Regions from separate parts of the Rhizobium sp. BIGb0125 genome, predicted to be linked through region 1. Evidence: predicted binding sites of a transcription regulator. Region 1 holds the regulator's gene; the other holds the start of a gene.
What was found. The regulator PhoB, encoded in region 1, activates phosphate uptake and scavenging genes when phosphate is short. The targets are predictions, from matches to a motif close to TGTCATNNANCTGTCAT.

Region 1 (7,770 bases):
GACTGTACGTCAGCAGCGTTCGGGAACGGCATCAGGTGGCATTCGCCAGCCTTGAGCTTCTGGTAACGAACAGCAGCGTCGGTGGTGATCGCGAATACGAGATCGTCTACCTTAGGCGCGCCGCCCCAGTATTCCTTGTTAGCCTTGTAACGGATAACGGCATCCTGCTGGTAACCGACGAATGCGAACGGACCGGTGCCAACAGGCTTCTGGTTCAGCTGTTCCTTGGTGCCGTCAGCAGCGAGCTTGTCGGTGTATTCCTTCGAAACGATCGAAGCGAATGGCATCGCAAGGTTTGCCAGGAAAGGTGCTTCAGGACGGTTGAGGGTGATCTTGACCGTCATGTCGTCGACTTTTTCAACGGACTTGATCAACTCCGGGAAGCCCATGCCGGCAGCATATTCCCAGGACGTACCAGGTACATACTGGTGCCATGGGTTGTCGGTCTTGATCTGGCGCTCGATGGAGAAAACAACGTCATCGGCGTTCAGTTCACGGCTTGGCGTGAAGAAGTCTGTGGTCTGGAACTTTACGCCCGGACGCAGCTTGAAGGTGTAAACCGTGCCGTCTTCCGAAACTTCCCAGCTTTCAGCGAGACCAGCAACTGGCTTGGTTGTGCCGGGCTCGAATTCGAGCAGGCGGCTGTAAACAGTGTGCGCAGCGGCGTCAAAGGTGGTGCCGGCGGTGTAGAGGCCCGGGTCAAAACCTTCTGGAGAACCTTCGGAGCAATAAACGAAGGTTTTCGCGCTTGCTACATTGGCGAAGCATGTTGCAGACAGCAATGCTGCCGCAATGAGGCCAATTTTGGAATTCATGTATAGCTCCCACTTTTATGTTCCCGCTTGTGCCAACAGGCGGGAATGGTTGAGTCATTATCGTAATTTCAGTCTGTTCCGATGCCGGAGCCACAACACGGGAAGAGCTTCACAAGGCAGTTTCCGTTTTGCTGTTCCAGCCTCGCTGCCCCCATTGCCAAAATAACGGGCGCTTTAACCGAAAAGCTGTCTTAGCATCACGAGAGGCAAAGGCGGAAGCCCCCTTATTACGTAAAGATATGATTTATTCTGTCACAACCAGAGATTCCTGTATCGATACAGGCCAGCCTGATTTTAAGGCTCTGATATGTGACGGAATTGGTGCCACGCAAAACCAGCACCTTGGCAAATCAGACAAAACGCAGAATCCGCATAAAACAAGGGCTTAGAGGCTGTGCAAAACCATGCGCGGAAAATTTCACGTAAAAATACTATTTATTTTCAATTAGTTGAATCGCCAATCTGTATGACTGAAAACAATTTGTCATAAAAAATAAAAAAGTCCGTTGACATAGAGCGCTGCTCGCCGTACATCGCTCTCCGTCGCCCAGATGGCGGAATTGGTAGACGCGCCAGCTTCAGGTGCTGGTACTCGCAAGGGTGTGGAGGTTCGAGTCCTCTTCTGGGCACCAATTTCTTGATTTAGTTATCTAAATCAGCCTGCAAAAAAGCTCCGGTCTCCGGAGCTTTTTTGCGTTTAGGGCCTTAATTACTCCTCACAGCCTGTCCGAAAATGATAGATTTCGACCAGTTCGAGCACGCAGTTTTACTCGTCGGATTGGGCGTGTCTGAAACCGCAAGTTTTCAGGCCAATTTTGCCCCAAAGCGGGGATGCCAAGTCCTCATATCGAAGGACGGTAGCAGCGATGAGTTGCAAGCTCATGGGTAGTGAAAGCTCTCCCAAAAACAAAAAGCGCGACTATGAGCCGCGCCTTTGATGTTTTTATATGATGAAAAGCCGGATCAGGCTTCCATCGAATAACCCGCACCACGAACTGTGCGAATGACATCCTGCATATTGGAGAAGTTTAGCGCCTTGCGCAGACGTCCGACATGCACGTCGACAGTACGCTCGTCGACGTAGATATCATGCCCCCAGACACCGTCGAGCAGCTGCGAACGTGAGAACACGCGTCCCGGTGAGGACATCAGGAACTCCAGCAGGCGGAACTCGGTTGGCCCAAGGCGCACTTCACGGCTTTTACGGTGAACGCGGTGCGTTTCACGATCAAGCTCGATATCACCGCATTTCAGCACCGAAGACAGCACCTCGGGCTTCGCACGGCGCAGCATGGCTTTCACACGTGCCATCAATTCTGGCGTGGAGAACGGCTTGACGACATAGTCATCCGCTCCGGTGGCGAGACCGCGAACGCGTTCACTTTCTTCACCACGCGCCGTCAGCATGATAATCGGCAGGCGTTCTGTTTCAGGCCGCATTCTGAGGCGCCGGCACAGTTCGATGCCGGAAACACCCGGCAGCATCCAGTCCAGCAACAGAAGGTCAGGAACCCGTTCCTGCAAACGAATTTCTGCTTCGTCTCCACGGGTGATCGTGTCGACTTCGTAGCCTTCGGCTTCTAGATTGTAACGCAGCAGAACGCTCAGGGCTTCTTCATCTTCTACGACTGCGATCTTCGGCAACATGGCTGTACTCCGCTCAAGTCCGTCTATCTATTATTCGGTTACAGCACCGAGCGTGTTGGAGCTGTCGTCCTTCGGACGATCACCTTCAAGCTGGCTGCCTGTTGCCATGTAATAGATGGTTTCGGCGATATTGGTTGCGTGGTCACCGATACGTTCGATGTTCTTGGCGCAGAACAGCAAATGCGTGCAGGTGGTGATGTTGCGCGGATCTTCCATCATGTATGTCAGCAGTTCGCGGAACAGCGAGGTATACATAGCGTCGATTTCTTCATCACGCTCACGGATGGCATTGGCCTTCTCGGCAGAACGCGTTGCGTAAACATCAAGCACTTCCTTGAGCTGAACCAGTGCCAGCTCGGACAGGTGCTCCAAGCCGCGTGCCAGCTTGCGTGGTACGCCCGTGCCCTGAACAGCGATTACGCGCTTGGCAGTGTTCTTGCCAAGGTCGCCAACGCGCTCCAGGTCGCTTGCAATACGCAGGGAACCGATGATTTCGCGCAGGTCGGCCGCCATTGGCTGACGCTTGGCAATGGTCACAATTGCCTTGTCACCAATTTCGCGTTCCGCGTGGTCAAGTACGACGTCTTCTGAAATGACCTTCTGGGCCAAAGCCGCATCGGAGTTGACCAATGCGCGAACTGCATCCGCGCACATTTGTTCTGCAAGACCACCCATCTCAGAGATGCGGCGTGTCAGGAATTTCAGCTCATCGTCATAAGCAGACAAGATATGCGAATGTGTCGATGTCATTTCAAAGTCTCCGGCTTCTGCAAGGACGCGAGACGAAGCTAAATGGCTCCAAGTCGCTCCGGCACAATTCTTTCACGTTAACAGCGGGCGATTACTCCAAGATTAGCCGAAGCGTCCCATGATGTAATCCTGCGTGCGCTGGTCGTCTGGATTGGTGAACATCTTGTCAGTGTCGTTTTCTTCGACAAGATGGCCGAGGTGGAACATCGCCGTGCGCTGCGAAACGCGAGCTGCCTGCTGCATCGAGTGCGTCACGATGACGATCGTGTAGTTGGTGCGCAGTTCGTGGATCAGTTCTTCCACACGTGCCGTTGCAATCGGATCCAGAGCCGAGCAAGGCTCATCCATCAGGATGACTTCCGGGCTAACGGCAACCGCACGGGCGATGCAGAGGCGCTGCTGCTGACCACCGGAAAGACCGGTACCAGATTCATGCAGGCGATCCTTTACTTCGTTCCAGAGACCGGCTTTGTGAAGGCTGGATTCAACAATCTGGTCCATGTCCGCACGCGACTTTGCCAGGCCGTGAATACGTGGGCCGTAAGAGATGTTCTCATAGATCGTCTTCGGGAACGGGTTTGGCTTCTGGAACACCATGCCGACGCGGGCACGCAGTTCCACCACGTCGATGGCCGGATCGTAGATATCATCCGTATCGAGGGTGATCTTGCCGGTAACGCGGCAACCATCAATGGTGTCATTCATGCGGTTCAATGTGCGCAGGAATGTGGACTTACCACAACCCGATGGGCCGATCAGCGCCGTTACGGTGTTTTCGCGAACGTTGAGGTTCACGTCGAAAAGCGCACGCTTTTCACCGTAATAAACCGAAACGTCCTTGCCGATCATCTTAAGCGAAACATCATTCATTTTCTTGTCCAGCGCCTTTTCAACTGCTGCTTCCGACATCATGTTCATCTGCTTCAAGCTCCTTTTACCAGCGCCGTTCGAAACGTCGACGCAGAAGGATTGCGCCTACATTCATAACAATCAGGAACAGAAGCAATATGATGATTGCTCCCGATGTACGCTCTACGAAAGCGCGTTCTGCTTCATTTGCCCACATGTAGATCTGGACTGGCAAGGCAGTAGCAGGGTCCATTGGTGTGGTCGGGTAGTTGGCAACGAAGGCCACCATGCCGATGAGAAGCAGCGGTGCGGTTTCACCCAGAGCATGTGCAAGACCAATGATCGTGCCGGTCAGAATACCGGGCATGGCCAGAGGCAATACGTGATGGAAGATCGTCTGCATTTTCGATGCACCAAGGCCTAGGGCCGCAGCGCGGATAGATGGCGGCACTGCCTTGAGCGCCGCACGGGTAGCAATGATGATGGTTGGCAGGGTCATCAGGGTCAGCACCAGACCACCAACAATCGATGCCGAACGTGGGAAGCCCATGAAGTTGATGAACACCGACAGACCAAGCAGACCGTACACAATGGACGGAACGGCCGCGAGATTGTTGATGTTAACTTCGATGAGGTCCGTGAAGCGGTTCTTCGGAGCAAACTCTTCCAGATAGATGGAAGCGGCAACACCGATTGGCAGCGACAGCACCAGAACGATCAGCATCATGTAGAAGGAGCCGATCAGCGCAACGCCCACGCCAGAGGCTTCCGGACGGCTGGATGCGCCATTGAAGAAGATGCCGGTGTTGAAGTGCTTGGCCAACTGGCCAGCCTCAGCAAGCTGGTTCATCCAGCCAACCTGGTTGTCTTTTACCTTGCGGCTGGCTTCGGCCACCGACAGGTCGATCTGACCCTTGTAAGCAGAGTCGATGTCACCCGCCGCCAACAGCGACACGTTGCGGGTCGTACCGATAACCGACGGATCCTTGGTCACGATATCGCGAAGCTGAGTGCGCACGCTATCGGAGATCATGGCATTGACAGCGCGCAGGTCTGCACGGTTGTCAGGTGCAATACCCAGAACCTTGGCAACGGCGTCGCGTGCCAGGATCGGGTAGTTGGCGGTCATCAACTTTGCAGGATCCTGAGCGCGCTCATTTTTCGGGTCGATAACCTGTTCGGAGAACTCGACAGGCACCGTGATCATCGTCTGCTGGAAGGCGGTATAGCCCTTGCCAATAACCGACCACAGCAACAGCGCGAGAAAAATCAAGCCAAACGAGATCGCAGCGACACCATAGGCACGGAACCGGCGTTCAGCAGCGTAACGACGCTTGATACCGATATCGCGACGGTTTGTGGACGCCTTGGCAGACGGAGTGGAGGCCGGCGAGGAAACTGCGTCGGTCATTCATACTGCTCCCGGTATTTGCGCACGATGTAAAGCGCGTAGATATTGAGGCAAAGCGTGATGGTGAAAAGCGTAATGCCGAGGGCAAAAGCAACCAGCGTCTGGGGCGAGGTAAATTCAAGGTCGCCCGTCAACTGGCTGACGATTTTCACGGTCACGGTCGTCATCGGTTCAAATGGGTTGAACTGGATGCGCGCGGCAACACCGGCGGCCAGAACAACGATCATGGTTTCACCGATAGCGCGCGATGCCGTCATGAGGATAGCACCAACAATACCCGGCAAGGCAGCTGGCAGAACAACGCGCTTGATGGTTTCCGAACGGGTTGCACCAAGGCCGAGCGAACCGTCACGCAGTGCCCGCGGCACGGCGGTGATGATATCGTCCGACAGCGACGACACATAAGGAATGAGCATGATGCCCATAACGAAACCAGCGGTCAGAACACTCTGTGCCTGGATGAAGGTGGTGTAGTTACCCGTTGCCAGACCGTTGATCTGGGTGGAGATGTCACGCAGGAACGGACCAACAGTCGTCAGGGCGAAAAAGCCGTAAACGATGGTTGGGATACCGGCGAGCACTTCGAGAAGTGGCTTGGCCATCGAGCGAACACGCGGCGAAGCGTATTCCGCCATGTAGATAGCCGAGAACAGGCCAACCGGTACGGCCACGAGCATGGCAACCAGACCGATGTACAGCGTACCCATCAACAGTGGGATGAGACCAAACTGACCGGAACTGTCCGTTGCACCAGCAGCCGCAAAACGTGGGTCCCACACGGTTCCGAAGAAGAACTCATGTGCCGGCACCATATTGAAGAACTGGATCGCTTCCGTCAGCATCGACAGGATAATGCCGACCGTGGTCAGGATCGCGATCGAGGAGGCAAGTATCAGACCGGTCAGAATGAATTTTTCCACTCTGTTACGGGCGCGGAAGCGCGGCGCAATCGAACGGAAAGACACGGCTGCACCGCCAAGGGCCAGACCAAGCACCACAACGATCATCGCAATGCGGCTCATCGAGGTCAGGTCGTTCAGTTCCTTGGCAGAAACGATCATGTAGGGCTGAGGGTCGCCGGCCAAGGCAATACCACGGGTGGACAGAAGCGGACGGATATCTGTCGTGCCAGCCTCAACCGCGGCGAGTTCTTCAGCCGAAAGGGCGTTCATGCCGCGCGCAATTGCGCCGACCATGCCGTAAGCCAGTCCCTGCTGGGCTTGCGACTGGGCGCGAACGTCTTCCGGGAAACCGCCACGCACGGTGGAGGTGATGACCATTGGGCTGACAATCAGCCAGATACCCAGAATGATGGCGGCTGGAATGACGGCCCACAAAAGAACATAAGAACCGTGATAACCCGAGCGGGAATGCATGACGGCGGAACGGCCGCCGGCAAGCGCCGCAGCACGGCGGCTACCAAGCAGGTAGCTGGCAATGCCGATCAATGCCAGTATGAGCAAAAGGATCGATGTGTTCATAAAATTTCCTCGGCATGCCGGGGCGGCAGGGTGCAGCAAAACAACGTAACGGTGGCAAATAACACGCCTCTGTGGGCAGCCTGACCGTTTTCACAATCCCAATACGCCAAGGGTGAAACCGGAACAAGCCAGACACCCAAGGGAATAAACGGCGCGGGGGAAAACCCCGCGCCGTCAAGATATTAGAGAGTCTTACCGGATTCGAAGTTAGAGCGGATTTCGTCGCGCTCTGCATCAGGCGCAGCAACCAGACCGTAAGCGGCCAGCGGAGAGTCTGGGCCGATCATTTCTTCAGACGTGAAGAACTCAACGTATTCCTTCAGGCCTGGGATAACGCCCAGGTGAGCCTTCTTCACGTAGAAGAACAGCGGACGGGATACTGGGTACTTGCCAGAAGCAATGGTTTCCGTGGATGGAACAACGCCGCTGATGGTAGCAACCTTCAGACGGTCAGCATTGTTTTCGTAGAAAGCCAGGCCGAATACGCCCAGACCGGTCTTGTTGGCGTCGATACGAGCCAGGGTCTCTGTGTAGTCGCCGTCAATATCAACCGAAGCGCCGTCCTTACGAACAGCTACGCACTTAGCAGCAGCCTGCTTCGCATCAGCAACCAGACCCTTGATGGCATCAGTTGCACCAGCTTCCTTGCAGCCTTCAGCCATAATCTTCTCTTCGAAGACTTCGCGTGTGCCGTGCTTGGAACCAGGGATGTAAGCAGCGATTGCTACATCAGGCAGTTCCTTGTTGATTTCGGACCACTTCTTGTAAGGGTTGGCAACGAGCTTGCCGTCCTGAACGATTTCAGCTGCGAGAGCGA
Region 2 (7,770 bases), on a different contig from region 1:
CGCTCGCTGTGGCTGACCGAGGAAATGAACATCCTCGAGTCGCGCGATACCTATGAGTTGCATCCTGACGATGCATGGTTGCGTCTGAAGTCGCGCCTGCGCAAGCCAACCGAACTTGCCATTCTCAAATTTGTGGCCGCATGGCGTGAGCGTGAAGCGCGCAGCCGCAATGTGCCGCGTTCGCGCGTTCTGAAAGACGATGCGATTTTCGAGATTGCCCAGCAACAGCCCAAGGATAGCGAGGCATTGTCGCGCCTGCGCACCATTCCAAAGGGTTGGGAGCGCTCGTCGTCGGGCACCGCCATCATCGAAACCGTTAACGCCGCTCTTGCCCTGCCGAAGACCGAGATGCCACAAGCGCCACGTCACAGCCACTCGCCGGAAGGCTCAGGAGCCGCCGTTGAACTCCTCAAGGTTCTATTGAAACTGACGGCAGACAAGCACGGCGTCGCTGCCAAGATCATCGCCAACAGCGATGACCTCGACAGGATTGCCTCCGAAGGTGAAAAGGCCCAGGTTGCCGCTCTCTCGGGCTGGCGCAAGGAACTGTTCGGTGATGTGGCATTGAAGCTCATCAATGGCGGTGTAGCCTTGCGTTTTGCCGGCAAGAAGGTTGAAGCGGTCGAACTGCCGACTGAATAATATCGACTGTCTCCTCGTCGCCCTTTTTCCATCCGGCCTCTGAGGAGACCGGATTTAAAGGCGCGAGCCATTTCCAGTAAACGGGTTAAACGTCTTGTCGTCATTGCCCAACCGGCCAAGATAGCCCGCCAAACGTGCAATCCGGCAACAGTGAAAAAGCGTTTGAAACACCTTTCCAAATCGTCACTTTTGGCAAATCGATTTCCACATTAAAGTCTCGGTTGCAGTCTAGGCAGCCAACGCGCCGACCTCGACGGCGGCTGCAATTCATCGAAAGTATCGGAACCATATGCGAAAGCTCCTTTTAATGCTGGACTACCTGCTGCTGTTTTTGGCAGTTGCCGGCAGCGGCGTCGCATATGCCTTTCTGGAATATGGTGGCGGTCCGTTCATCGGCGCGACCTATGCACTCTTTGCCTGTGCGCCTATTCTTGCCTTTGAGCGCGGCTACATCCTGCCCCGGCTTTCGCACCGCATCAGTTTCCTGCCAACGCCGGCCTACATAGCAATAGGCCTGATCGTCTATGCGGTTCTGGTTTTCTGCGGATTTGCCGTGGGAGGAACATTGCTTTGGGCAACCGGCATTTTGAAGGTCGACTGGCAACGCGCGGTTCATGCCGAACCGCAGACGTTGATTTTCACAGGCATCGTTTGCAGCATCATCGTCTTCGTGATGCGGGTGAGAGAACTGCTCGGCCGCGACATTTTTACGGATCTGCTGCTGGGCCGTTATCGCCGTCCCGTGCGCGAAGAGCGCGTTTTCATCTTTATCGACCTTGTTGGCTCCACGACATTTGCCGAAACCCATGGCGATATGAAAGCGCAGGAATTCCTACGCGAGATCTTCGCCACCTATGCCGCACCCGTGCGTCGGCATAACGGGGCGATTGATGATTACATCGGCGATGCCGCCATCATCACATGGCCGTTTCAGGATGCCATCAAGAAGTCAGCCTGCATCAAATGTGTCTTCGACATTCTGGTCGCTATCGAAAGACGGCAGGACTTCTGGATGAAGACCTTCGGCGTCATGCCAAAGTTGCGCTTTGCCCTGCATGGCGGTCCTGTCATCACGGCTGAAATCGGTGTCGACCATCACAAGATCACCTATTTCGGAGACACGGTGAATACCACCGCCCGTCTTGAATCCCTCAGCAAGATGCTTGGCCACCCGATCCTGATCTCGTCCGATCTCATTCACCGCCTTTTGCTGCCAAAGGGCATCAAAAGCGAGTATCTGGGCGAACATGCCGTGAAGGGCCGCGGCCAGACACTGGGTGTCTGCTCGTTGGTGAAGTCATAAATTTTATTAAAAGAACCAGCAGCTTACTAAAAGCGCATCATTTGGCGATGATAACGTTGCCATCATAAAACTTTCACCAAAGCTTCAATCACCCATCACTTCAGTTTCACAAACTCTGCGTACCCGACACAGCATAGTTTTAGTGCAAACCGACAGGTGAATTTAATGACCAAAATACTTCTTACTTCTGTTGCTATTTTTGCGATCTCCGGCTTCTCGGCAATTGCCGCCGAAAAAGAATTCCCTGCCAAGCTCGTTTCGCATGCCATTCTGCCTGCCAATACCATTATCCCAGCACCGGCAGATGCGCCTGAACATCTCAAGACATCTGCCAAGTTCACGACAGCAGACCGCAAGCGCGCTGAAGGTCTTAACACGGTTCCGGGCATGGACGGCGTGCGGCCAACCGGCCTTTCCATGCCGTTCAACGGTCAGGCCATGCAGGGTTTTTCCGGCATCAAGGCGATGGAAGATGGCACCTTCTGGAGCCTTTCCGACAATGGTTTCGGTTCGAAGATCAACTCCAGCGATTCCATGCTGATGTTGCACCACCTTTCCTTCGATTGGGATGCAGGCAAGGTGAATGCGCTTGGAACCGTGTTCCTGTCCGACCCGGACAGAAAGGCTCCCTTCCCAATCGTCATGGAAGGTTCCGACAAGCGTTACCTGACCGGCGCTGATTTTGACGTTGAGTCCATCCAGCCTGTTGCAGACGGTTTCTGGATTGGTGAAGAATTCGGACCTTATATCCTGAAGTTCTCCCGTGACGGCAAGCTGACCGATGTCATCGCCACCAAGGCTGGCGAGATCGACGTGAAGTCGCCTGACCATCCGACCCTGACCCTGCCGGGTAACCCGACACAGAAAATGCCTGCTTTCAACCTGAAGCGTTCAGGCGGTTATGAAGGCATGGCCATGTCCAAGGACGGCTCCAAGCTGTACGGCATGCTGGAAGGCCCACTCTACACCGCTGATGGCCAGGTGGAAAAAACCGAAGACGGAGCAACCGGCCTTCGTATCATCGAGCTGGATGTTGCCTCGAAGTCCTGGACAGGCCGCACATGGCTTTACCCGCTGGCCGAAGGTGGCGAAGCGATCGGCGACTTCAACATGCTCGACGAAACCACCGCTCTGGTTATTGAGCGTGACAATGGTGCCGGTACTGCCGACAAGGCCTGCGCCGACCCGAAGAAGCCTGAGACTAACTGCTTTGCCGTTCCGTCAAAGGTCAAGCGCATCTACAAAATCGAGTTCAACGATACCAATGTTGGCAAGGCTGCCCGCAAGATCGGTTACATCGACCTGCTGAAGATTTCCGATCCGGACAACAAGAAGCGTCAGGGTGGCGGCGAAGGTTTCTATGACATGCCGTTCGTTACCATCGAGAATGTTGACCGCGTTGACGCGACACACATCATCGTTGGCAATGACAACAACCTGCCCTTCTCGGCCGGTCGTGCACTCGACAAGGCAGACGACAATGAATTCGTTCTGCTTGAGGTCAAAGACCTGCTGGATGCCAAGTAACTAAGACAAACAGAAGCGCTGCCGGGATATCGGCAGCGCTTCTGATTTTATTCGAAAACGAAAGCCAGCTTCTTGCCGGTTAGTTTTGCCAGCTGCTGCAAACGGCCTTCAAGCCGTTCACCGGCAAAATCGCAATAGCCATGCGGCACCACGAACTCCAGATCGACATCCGGGTTTTCCGAAACGCGGAAACGCAGGTGATCAATCACACCGGGCATGGAGGCAGAGAACAAGTAGACCACACGCAACATGCCACCCACCAGCTTGGCCAGTTCCGAAAGGCGGTCACCGGCAATCGCCGTCAACGGCTTGGTCGTGCCGTCATCATTGAGGCCTTCGAAGCGGTAGTAGTTGGCAAGTGCGATATAGGCGCGGCCGGGATGGCTGATGCCAACAAAGGAGGAGTGGGCGATGATGTTGACGGCCTGCAAACCGCGATAATCCGGATGTGCGCGCCAGCTGATATCGGCCAGAAGGCAGGCGGCACGCCGGTAGCGGCTTTCTTCCACCGTTTCCTCAATGCCGAAGACCGGTATAGTCCGACCGCTCCAGTCTTCCAGCTCACGGGCATGTTCGGGCGAACGTGCACGCAGAATGGCAAGCTCATCGGCAGAGACCAGCAGCGGATCGGTATCCTGATCCTCTTCGCTGAGCAGCGAATAGAGATAACCTTCGCGCACGCCCTGAGCAGAAAACACCACTTTGGAAGGTTTCATCGCTTCCAGCACTTCACGCATGGCGATGGCACCGTAGGGCAAAAGCGAACGGCGGCTTTTTGAGACCGCCTGCCATGCCGGATCTTTCGAATCCTTGGCCGTGATGACGTCATCGAGAAATGCCAGCATTTCCTGCAACGGCACTTCGTAACCCTGCATCATGTGCAGCGGGTACTGGCGAATTTCCATGTGCAGCTTGGCAATACTGCGCCATGTCCCGCCAACCGCGTAGAAGGTACGGCCCTCGCCCTTGGCGAGCAGCTTGGCGGTCTTGATCTGTTTCTTGGCAAAGGTAGCGGCCTTTTCAAGCGAGCTTCCAGATGTCTCGGACAACCTGATACCACCGAGCGGCAAGGTAATGCCCTGCCCGCAGGATTTGCCCTTGATATCGATCAGTTCAAGCGAACCGCCGCCAAGGTCACCGGCAATGCCATCGGGGTCATAAAAACCGCTGATGATGCCGTATGCCGAATAGAGCGCTTCTTTTTCGCCAGATAGAACTTCAATCTCGCAGTCCAGTATTTCTTCGGCAGCACGGATGAAATCAGGTCCGTTGCTGGCTTCACGCGCGGCAGCGGTTGCCAGCACGTAGAGTTTGTGGGCCTGGGCCTGTTCTGACAACGCACGGAAACGACGCAGCGACGCGAGCGCGCGGTTTACCCCTTCGTCGTCCATACGACCGGTAAGCGCCAGCCCCTTACCCAGACCGCACAGTACTTTTTCGTTAAAAAGTACTGCCGGTGCACGGGACAACCCTTCATAAACGACGAGACGAACAGAGTTCGAACCAATATCGATGACGGAAACGGGGGCGATGCCGGTAAGCCGCCCCTGTGCTTCTGATCTTGTCATTCAGCCTGTTTCTTGCGAGCCGAGATAAGACCCGCAATCAGTTTTGGCGCACTGGATTTCAAGGCTTCACCACGTCCGGAAAGGCTGGGATTGGTCATGAAGTAGTGCTGCGCGTTGAACGGTTCCTCGCCCTTGCGCACCTCAATGCGCCTAGACGTTCCGTCGGCAAGTATCTCGTAGCTTTGCTGGTTGTCAATCAGGTTACCCAGCATGATCTGTGAAAGAACTTGCTCATGCACCGTTGGGTTAACCAACGGCACCAGCGTTTCAACACGTCTGTCAAGATTGCGCGGCATCATATCGGCGGAGCCGATATAGACGAGCGCCTTTTCCGAAGGCAGGCCATACCCGTTGCCGAAGCAGAAGATGCGGCTGTGTTCCAGGAAGCGTCCAACGATCGATTTGACGCGGATGTTTTCCGAAAGGCCGGCAACCTGCGGACGCAGGCAGCAGATGCCACGGATCACCAGATCAACTTCAACGCCTGCTTCACTTGCACGGTAAAGCGCATCAATGATTTCAGGATCAACGAGCGAATTCATCTTCATCCAGATGGCGGCCGGCGCGCCATTCTTGGCGTGCTGGATTTCATCATTGATGTGCTTGATGATGCGTGGGCGCAACGTGTAGGGCGAAACCGCCAGCTTCATGCCCTCTTCCGGCTCACCATACCCGGTGATGAAGTTGAAGATATTCGCCATGTCGTGGGCGATCTTCGGGTTGCAGGTGAAGAAGGAAAGATCGGTGTAGATTTTGGCGGTAATCGGGTGGTAGTTGCCCGTTCCAAGGTGGCAATAGGTGCGCAGCTTGCCGTCTTCACGGCGAACGACCATCGACATCTTGGCATGCGTTTTCAGTTCGATAAAGCCAAACACCACCTGAACGCCAGCGCGCTCAAGATCGCGCGCCCAACGGATGTTTGCTTCTTCATCGAAGCGCGCCTTCAATTCGACAAGCGCCGTCACCGACTTGCCGGCTTCGGCCGCATCGATCAGAGCACGAACGATCGGGCTGTCGTTGGAGGTACGGTACAGTGTCTGCTTGATAGCCAGAACATCCGGGTCGCGGGCGGCCTGCAACAGGAACTGCGCCACGACGTCGAAGGATTCGTAGGGGTGGTGAACAACCATGTCCTTTTCGCGGATCGCGGCCAGGCAATCACCGGCATGTTCACGCACACGCTCCGGGAAGCGGGCATTGTAAGCCTCGAACTTCAGCTCGTCGCGCGGTGCCTTGACGATTTCGGAAATCGTATTCAACGCCAGAAGGCCGGGCAGAACGGCGACGCGATTTTCCGGCACACCGAGTTCGTGGACCACGAACTGACGCAGGTATTGCGGCATTTCGCTGTCGGTCTCGATACGGATAACCGAGCCGCGACGACGGCGCTTCAGAGCGCTTTCGAAATAGCGAACCAGATCTTCGGCTTCTTCTTCAACTTCAAGATCGCTGTCACGGATCAGGCGGAAGGTACCAAAACCCTTGACGGCATAACCGGGGTAAAGCCTGTTTATGAACAGCCCAACCACATCTTCCAGCGTGATGTAGCGAATGGTGTTACCTTCATCCGGCAGACGGATGAAGCGGTCGAGTGCTGGCGGCAGGCGCAGAAGGCCGGTCATCGGTTCACGGCCATGCAGGCTTTCGAGCTGCAGAACCATGGAGAAACCAAGGTTCGGAATGAACGGGAACGGGTGCGCAGGGTCGATGCAAAGAGGCGTCAGAACCGCAAAGATTCTTTCCTCGAACTCTGTCTCAAGCCAGAGGCGATCCTCATCAGCCAGTGCGGCAGGGCGCACGATGTAGATATCTTCCTTGGCAAGATACTGCTGCAGAACAGCAAGCGACGCCTGCTGCTCCATCTGCAGGTTGTCGATTTCTTTCAGGATGTCTTCGAGCTGTTCAGCTGGTGTCTTTCCATCCGGCGTCCTGACAGTGATAGACTGGCGCACCTGTGCCTCAAGCCCGGCGACGCGCACCATGAAAAATTCATCGAGATTGGCGGCGGAAATCGAGAGAAACCGCAAACGCTCCAGCAGAGGATGCGCGACGTTCAGCGTTTCTTCGAGAACGCGGCGGTTGAACTGCAACCAGGAAAATTCGCGGTTGATAAACCGCTCAGGGCTGTCCCACAAAGGGCTACGCTGAGGAGCTTCTGTAATGCCCTGTTCGTGACTGTCCTGTACTGCCGAATCCATCAACAACTCCACCCGTAAAACATTGTTCTGCCATTATAACAGTTTGACGACGGAACTGTGACAGTCAATCATCATCCATGTCATTGCCTGGTTCGTTCAAAACCTCTGCGGCCAGGGCTCGAGTGATGCGGATACCACGGGCAAGCGCCAGCCTGTCCAGTTTCTCCACCACCGTCTGCGCCGCATCCAGTGAACGTTCCATTCGCGCCACGATATAGCTGATGATTTTGTCATCCATGTAAAGCTGACGATCAGCAAAAAGCTTCATCAAAACCTGTGCGAGAAGGTCCTCGTCCGGCTCACCGATTTCCACCACGGTCGCCGCCTTGAGGCGCGAGCGCAGATCTGGCAGCGTGACCGGCCAGGCAGATGGCCAAAGCCGGGTGGTGATCAACAGTGATGTGCCGTTTTCCCGGACACTGTTGATGACATGGAACAGTTCCGTGTCATCAAAACCGTTGCGATCAGCATCTTCAAATATTACCGGACCGGTTTCGGCCTTGCGGGCGGCTTGGCTACCTGCAATGGGATG

Region 2: a site for PhoB is predicted at 2,006-2,022, ahead of M2418_RS05675 (esterase-like activity of phytase family protein). Genes of this name have one in related genera too.

The regions. Positions count from the first base shown of each region.
Region 1 is NZ_JANUDV010000005.1:441,666-449,435, forward strand. It holds gene M2418_RS16470 (ABC transporter substrate-binding protein) at 1-815, opposite strand, end outside; tRNA gene M2418_RS16475 (tRNA-Leu) at 1,361-1,447, shown strand; gene phoB (phosphate regulon transcriptional regulator PhoB) at 1,779-2,462, opposite strand; gene phoU (phosphate signaling complex protein PhoU) at 2,493-3,212, opposite strand; gene pstB (phosphate ABC transporter ATP-binding protein PstB) at 3,315-4,130, opposite strand; gene pstA (phosphate ABC transporter permease PstA) at 4,147-5,472, opposite strand; gene pstC (phosphate ABC transporter permease subunit PstC) at 5,469-6,953, opposite strand; gene M2418_RS16505 (substrate-binding domain-containing protein) at 7,136-7,770, opposite strand, start outside.
Region 2 is NZ_JANUDV010000002.1:342,349-350,118, forward strand. It holds gene rnd (ribonuclease D) at 1-642, shown strand, start outside; gene M2418_RS05670 (adenylate/guanylate cyclase domain-containing protein) at 932-1,945, shown strand; gene M2418_RS05675 (esterase-like activity of phytase family protein) at 2,111-3,472, shown strand; gene ppx (exopolyphosphatase) at 3,520-5,040, opposite strand; gene M2418_RS05685 (RNA degradosome polyphosphate kinase) at 5,037-7,238, opposite strand; gene hdaA (DnaA regulatory inactivator HdaA) at 7,303-7,770, opposite strand, start outside.